DNA from 3 places in the Paenibacillus sp. RU5M genome. Region 1 is predicted to be linked to each of the others. Evidence: riboswitches for the same ligand, from Rfam matches in the RefSeq annotation. Region 1 holds a riboswitch; each other region holds the start of a gene.
What was found. Region 1 has a riboswitch for cyclic di-AMP ahead of CRO25_RS10090 (C40 family peptidase). Riboswitches for the same ligand answer to the same signal wherever they lie in the genome.

Region 2: linked by a shared signal. The riboswitch ahead of CRO25_RS31100 (3D domain-containing protein) and the one ahead of CRO25_RS10090 (C40 family peptidase) in region 1 are both predicted to bind cyclic di-AMP.
Region 3: linked by a shared signal. The riboswitch ahead of CRO25_RS03465 (3D domain-containing protein) and the one ahead of CRO25_RS10090 (C40 family peptidase) in region 1 are both predicted to bind cyclic di-AMP.

What each region holds. Positions count from the first base shown of each region.
Region 1 is NZ_OBQM01000002.1:945,997-948,191, reverse strand. It holds gene CRO25_RS10100 (hypothetical protein) at 43-261, shown strand; gene CRO25_RS10095 (carboxymuconolactone decarboxylase family protein) at 379-708, shown strand; gene CRO25_RS10090 (C40 family peptidase) at 813-1,277, opposite strand; cyclic di-AMP (ydaO/yuaA leader) riboswitch at 1,283-1,414, opposite strand; gene pelA (pectate lyase) at 1,828-2,195, shown strand, end outside.
Region 2 is NZ_OBQM01000020.1:51,441-53,635, reverse strand. It holds gene CRO25_RS31105 (TatD family hydrolase) at 1-78, shown strand, start outside; cyclic di-AMP (ydaO/yuaA leader) riboswitch at 320-573, shown strand; gene CRO25_RS31100 (3D domain-containing protein) at 847-2,031, shown strand; gene rnmV (ribonuclease M5) at 2,188-2,195, shown strand, end outside.
Region 3 is NZ_OBQM01000001.1:727,932-730,126, reverse strand. It holds gene CRO25_RS03470 (polysaccharide deacetylase family protein) at 1-435, shown strand, start outside; gene CRO25_RS03465 (3D domain-containing protein) at 568-1,236, opposite strand; cyclic di-AMP (ydaO/yuaA leader) riboswitch at 1,239-1,435, opposite strand; gene CRO25_RS03460 (amino acid ABC transporter ATP-binding protein) at 1,721-2,195, opposite strand, start outside.

The sequences.
Region 1 (2,195 bases):
CTTTTTGTAAATAATTTTTTTGGGAAAGTAGGCGTCGGAAATATGATCAGTGATGCACAATTGGATGCACTGCGTTTATCGGGTGAAAAAGTAAGGGTAGTACGGGACGAGATTCAGTCCAATGATGTGACAGGTATTGTAGTGGCTTGGGACGGGGAGCAGGTACTCATTCGCCGTCAGAATCGTCGTGTGGTCAAGCTTGATCGGAATTACCGATATCAATTGTTCAGCGAACCACGCGAGAGCCTGCTCGAAGAATAGGACATGCCTATTTAGGTTCATTTACCATGGATGTTTTGGCATAATTACACCTCTCCGGAGAGAAGATAGGTACAGTGAGAGCTTGTAACATATCAGCCGAGAGGATGTGCGGTAACCATGACACTGATGAATGATAAGGTTCATGCCTATAAAGATCAGATTGGTGAATTAAGCGATGTGCTGCCAGCTGTGGTGAAGTCTTATCATGAGTTCACTGGAGAATGCTTTCAGGCAGGGGCGATTGATGCCAAGACCAAACAGCTGATTGCGCTGGGTATTGGACTGTTTGCGAACAATGAGGTATGTACGTTTTACCATGTGGAAGAGGCACGTGCCAAAGGAGCGACCGATCAGGAGATTATGGAGACGGTTGCTGTGGCTGGAGCGGTAGGCGGAGGCCATGCGCTGTCTCAGGGTGCAATGAGAGTACAGAAGGCTTTACATTAAGTATAGAAGTCTACAGCACACCGGATTTGTAAACAAAAGCCCCAAACAAAGAGGAGGTCCCGGATTCACCCGGAGCCTCCTCTTTGCACTATATCAAATCAAACTTATATTTTGCCCAGCATTTTGTTATACATAAATTGTCCTGTTACCCGGCGTGCTGTTACGTAACGATCATTGAAGTAAGGATTGGATAATTGTGTGATGCTGACACCCTTGCTGCTTGAAGCATGAGCGAACTGTCCGCCCCCGATATATACACCTGTATGTGAAATGCCATTGCCCATCGTATTAAAGAATACCATGTCACCAGTACGCAGATTAGCTTTGGATACCGGAGTTCCGGCCTTAGCTTGTTGCTGGGAAGTGCGTGGTAATTCAATGCTATATTTGTTGAAAATATATCTCATAAATCCAGAGCAATCAAATCCGGCCATTGTTGTGCCGCCCCATTTGTAAGGTATGCCTGTCATGTTGTTAACGACGGTGTTGATACTGCTTGCCTCTGTGCTTGCTGCACCGGATGTAAATAGAACTGCTGCTCCAAAAATGGAGATGATAAGCTTTTTCAAAATTTTTGTTCTCCCTTCGATGCCTACGGAGTTAGCTAAGGGTTCGGTAGAAGGTTCCCTATATTTCCTATGTATAAGAATAATTCACCCAAAATGGTTCCCCCGTTTTCAAACATGAAACTCGGCAAATGAATAATTAAGTTTTTGTAACCTTTTGAAACTATATTGCATAAATGCGAAAATGTCAAACCGATTTTGAACACTTCTTATCATCTCAATGTTAACGGAATTATCGCTATTTATGTAGAAATAACTCGAATATTGGGTTTTAATAGATGACAAAAAAGTAACTACTGTTTCAAATGGAGAAAAATTGGATAATTTATTGGCTTTCTCACATTTCGATTAGACGATACCTAAAGGTTAAGACAAAGAATTTGTTACATATTGTTGCAATTATTGACAAAATTCATTGTTTTGCATAGAATTCTTTTTATCTAATCCACTTATTGGATGAAAAGAAATAGTTTGAGTTTAAAAACAAATATAAGGAGGGGAGACGCTCAAGGAAAACAGTTTGCAGAAAATGAATTGGGGAGTGTTCTAAACGATGTTGAAGGCACAAGCAAGGTTTGCATCTTTGGTAATGGCATGTACAATGGTTTTCTCTGTTGTCGGAATGGTATTTCAGCCTGCTGCTAAGGTATCTGCTGCAGACGCATCTGGAACGACAGCAAGTATCTCAGATATTTTGAAGAATCAACGTCCTGACGGGGGATGGAAGAAGGATTACAAAGAAACAAGTGGTGAGTGGGCCAAATCTACGATTGATAATAAAGCTACATACTCAGAAATTAGAAGATTAGCCAAGGAATTTAAAAAGACAAATGATCCGCGATATTCGGCTGCTGCCATCAAAGGAATCAACTTTTTGTTAAGTATGCAGTACTCCAATGGAGGATGGCCACAAGTATACCA
Region 2 (2,195 bases), on a different contig from region 1:
GAAATTAAAGGCATTTCGGTAGAGGAAATTGCAGCAATAACGACCAAAAATGCCATGGAACGATTTGGGATTCGTTAAAAGATCGAGCAAAACGGGTGAAAAAGTGAGTTAGGCGGAGTTAATTTGCTTTTTGATCCAAATAAATCAAGAATATTACAATATTTTAACCAAATATTTAGAAAAACGTACTTGAACAACGCTTTACAACATGCATAGAAACAGGATATCATCTTTTCAGTGAATTGTTGTGCGGAAAATTGGACAGATGTTCGGGGGATGAACAAAGGGACACTTTCCGATGAAACAACATTACTTTCATGAATCAGTCTCGCTGAGTCTCCGTTAACGGAGAGCGGGGGAACCAATAGGGCTTAAACATCGGTGATTGCAGCCGATGCGCAACATGCGCTGACCCAAAAGCAGCGTATGAATCTGCGAAGCCGTATTTGATTTCTTCTTTGGGTCTCGGGGTGAATTCAAGGGCGTCCGCCATGAGCGGATGACCGGAGATAGGGCGGCTCTCTTTCGCCCGAACCCGACAGCTAACCTCGCAAGCGGAAAAAGAGAGGCAACCTCGTGCATGAATTTCCGATATTCAGAATCATTCGGAAGCCACGAAAGAGTTCCTCTTAAACTCTTTCTTTGGCTTTTTTGTTTTTGAATAAAAGAAATACTGTCATCATACGGTAAGTATTCAGGAGGATGACATCATGTTGCGAAGATTGATTCATGGTGCAGAACCGGATTATGTTGGTCCGATCTGTGTTCTGTAGAAAATTTGGTATAGTCGCGTCAAAGACATCATGCATTACTTTAGACGGCGAGGCTATGAAGGAGGACGGAGAAGTGGGCACATTCCAACCAGAAGAGACCCATGAGTCACGATCATCCAGTAAGTCTTTCGCGTTGCGGTGGAAGCATGAGAACTTGCGTCAAATGGCATTGATCGCGATTTTCTCAATTGCGCTTACAATCATGATCTTGTTAGTCGTTTACGGTCAGGCCGGGAAACAAATTTCACTGGTTATTGATGGCAAAGCTCAAGCGGTAGAGACTCGTACAGGAATGCTTCAGGAAATGCTGGAGGAGCAGTCAATCACAGTCAGCCCTCACGATCAGGTATCCATGCCCTTGAATGGGGCTATCACAGATGGAGACCGCATCGTTATTGAGCGGGCCGTTCCAGTTAATATTACGGCAGACGGGGACACCAAGACTCTGTATACAACCGATTCATCGGTAAAAGATGCGATTAAAAAATCAGGTATTCAGATTGCAAGTGAAGACAAAGTATATCCGGCGCTTGGAACCACTATTGAAGCGGATATGAAAATCCGTGTAGTGCGGGTAACAAAGCGTACGGTGGAAGTGGAACATCCGATTGCTTATAAAGTGATCAAAACGGCTGACCCTAGCTTGTACAAAGGCGACAATCGTGTCGTTGTGAGCGGTAAAGAAGGCACACTTGTACAGCATATTGAAAAAGTGTTTCAGGATGGAGAATTGGTCTCCAAAAAAATGGTGGGTAAATCGGTCGCAACGAATCGCGTCGATAAAGTGATTGCCATTGGTACCAAAGCCAAACCTGTTGTGAAAGAGCCAGTGATTCAGACGGTATCGGCGCAGACTTCCACGACAAAAACAGCAACAACCACGAACTCGAAGAAAACCGCTGCCTCGGGCAGCAAAGTAATTACCGTCTCAGGCAGTTCTTTTAAATATTCAAAAGTGTTGAAAAATGTATCCATGACGGCATACTCTTCTGAAGAGCCCGGTATCGGCACAAAAACAGCATCAGGTACTCGGGTAACTGAGGGACGTACCATTGCGGTTGATCCCAAAATCATTCCGATTGGCTGGTGGGTGTATATCGAGGGCCTTGGCTTCCGTCGTGCGGAAGACACAGGTGGTGCCATTAAAGGCAACAAAATTGATGTGTATTATGATAGTGTGAAGCATGCCCTGAACTTCGGACGGAAGAAAGGCAAGACGGTATATGTGATTGGTCCGGTGAAGCCGGAAGCGAACTAAAATCGTTTTACTTTGAAATGGGAATGCTATAAAATATAAGCATGAATGATTCATGCGGAATATGCGGCGGAGGGGTCTGAATTCAGTCTCCCCCGCCGTTTGGCAGAGAAGAGGGATATTCCTCTTCTTTTTGCGTTAGAAAGGAAGAAATGGAACATGATAAA
Region 3 (2,195 bases), on a different contig from region 1:
GGGCATATTGTTGGCAATCACAGCTACAATCACCCGGAGTTCAGTAAGCTGTCTATGAATGCATTTCGCAAACAAATCTTACATACCGGGGATATTATTCGGAATCTGGCGGGCTACACTCCCAAAATGATTCGTCCACCTTATGGCGACATTAATGAGCAACAGCTGCAATGGGCGGCCAAACAACATTACAGCATTGTGAATTGGAACGTCGATTCCCTGGACTGGAAGGGCCTCTCCAAAGAGGAAGTCAAACAAAACATCCTGTCGGCCGTTAAACCAGGTTCCATTGTTCTGCAACATGCAGGAGGCGGTGTCGGATCGAAGCTGAGTGGTACCATCGAGGCGTTGCCTGAAGTTATCGAGGAATTGCGAAACCGCGGGTACGAGCTGGTGACTTTGGACGAAATGCTGGAACTGCCAAAGGGTAAATAGATTTAGAATACGGCAGTCGGATATTCAAAAGGGTGTCCTTCATTCACATTATCGTGATTGGAGAACACCCTTTATTGTTTAATTTAGATTTAGTTGGAGTCACATATGATGATGTGCAGCTACGCTTTGATTTTATTTCAAAATGTAAAGTTCAACATCCTGAATACCAAATGTGCTCACGGATTGCTTGCTGCCAGGAATAAAGATATCGATCTTGTGACCTTTAATGGCACTACCCACATCACGAGCCGTTGCTACAAATGCCTGTTTTGGCAGTCCTGGATGTGTATGACCTGTCACCAGTACCTTTGTACCCAATGGAATGATACTTGGGTCTACTGCAATGGTACCCAATTCAAGCGGATTACCGAAGTAATCCACGGCACCCCATCCTCCATTTTCGGAAGCGTCTGCGGAGTATGCTGTTGCTTTGACGTCGACAGCTTTGCTGTAATCAAACGTTTTACCCCAGGCTTGTACAACTTTACTATCTGCATTAACGTCAAGGCTTGCGGCAGTTACCGTTTTGGCCTCCGTTTTAGCTGCTGCAGCAGAAGCTGTGTTCGTTGTTTTACCAGGGATCGTAATTTTCAAACCACCATAAATGTTGTAAGCTGAAATGTCATTGTTAGCTTTAATAAGAGCGTTAAGTCCAACTCCATATTGTTTGGATAAGGTGTAGAAGGTATCCCCCTCTTTGGCCACATGAACTGAATCAGCATGAGCCGGAACGGCCTGAATGAGCATTGCTGCTGTCAGCAAAGCTGTTGCTGTTTTGGCTATACGTTTCTTGTTAATCATGGTCTTCCTCCCTCATTATGCCTGCGAAGTTAGTTGTCGGATTCGGATGGAGGAAACCACCCTATAGGTTCAATTACATTAATAATTTATGTAGCCCTAATTCACCCCAAGCCGTGTGCAAATGATTCTTCCCCAAGCACACTCTGCATCGTTACATCCCCCACACTCCCAACTCCGGAAGTTTCGGCAGGAACAAATATATCACAACTTTGTAACCAAGAGTCGTAGTAAATGTTACCATCTGGCTAATTCACTTCAATATTTTTGCTGAATTCAAGCGACTTTTTCAAAAAAATGTCTATTTGAGCTTATATCGTTGATGACAGAAACGTTACTTTTTATGTAAATCCGTGCGTATTTACACGCAACAAAACAATCCCTGCCGGCAGGTCGCCGACAGGGATGTATGAGGGAATAAGAATTCTCATCCACAGTATATACTTTACATTTACATGCAATTAATCCTAATGATTACTCGGATGGATTAGAGCACTTTAGCAAGGAAGTCACGTGTACGTGCATGCTTGGGCTCACCAAACACTTCAGCAGGCGTTCCTTCTTCTACAATAACCCCGCCATCCATGAACAGGATGCGGTCCCCTACTTCGCGTGCGAAGCCCATCTCATGCGTTACAATAACCATAGTCATGCCGCCCTCTGCAAGCCGCTTCATGACATCCAGTACTTCACCGACCATTTCAGGGTCCAGTGCTGAAGTAGGCTCGTCAAACAGCATGACATGCGGCTGCATCGCAAGCGCTCTTGCAATAGCGATCCGTTGTTTCTGTCCACCGGACAGCTGATTTGGATAAGCGTCTTTTTTGTCAGACAGGCCCACCGTCTTCAGCAAATCTGCGCAGATTTGTTCCGCTTCCTGTGCAGATTGTTTTTTCACTTTAATGGGAGCAATCGTAATGTTCTGCTGCACCGTTTTGTGCGGGAACAGATTGAAATGCTGG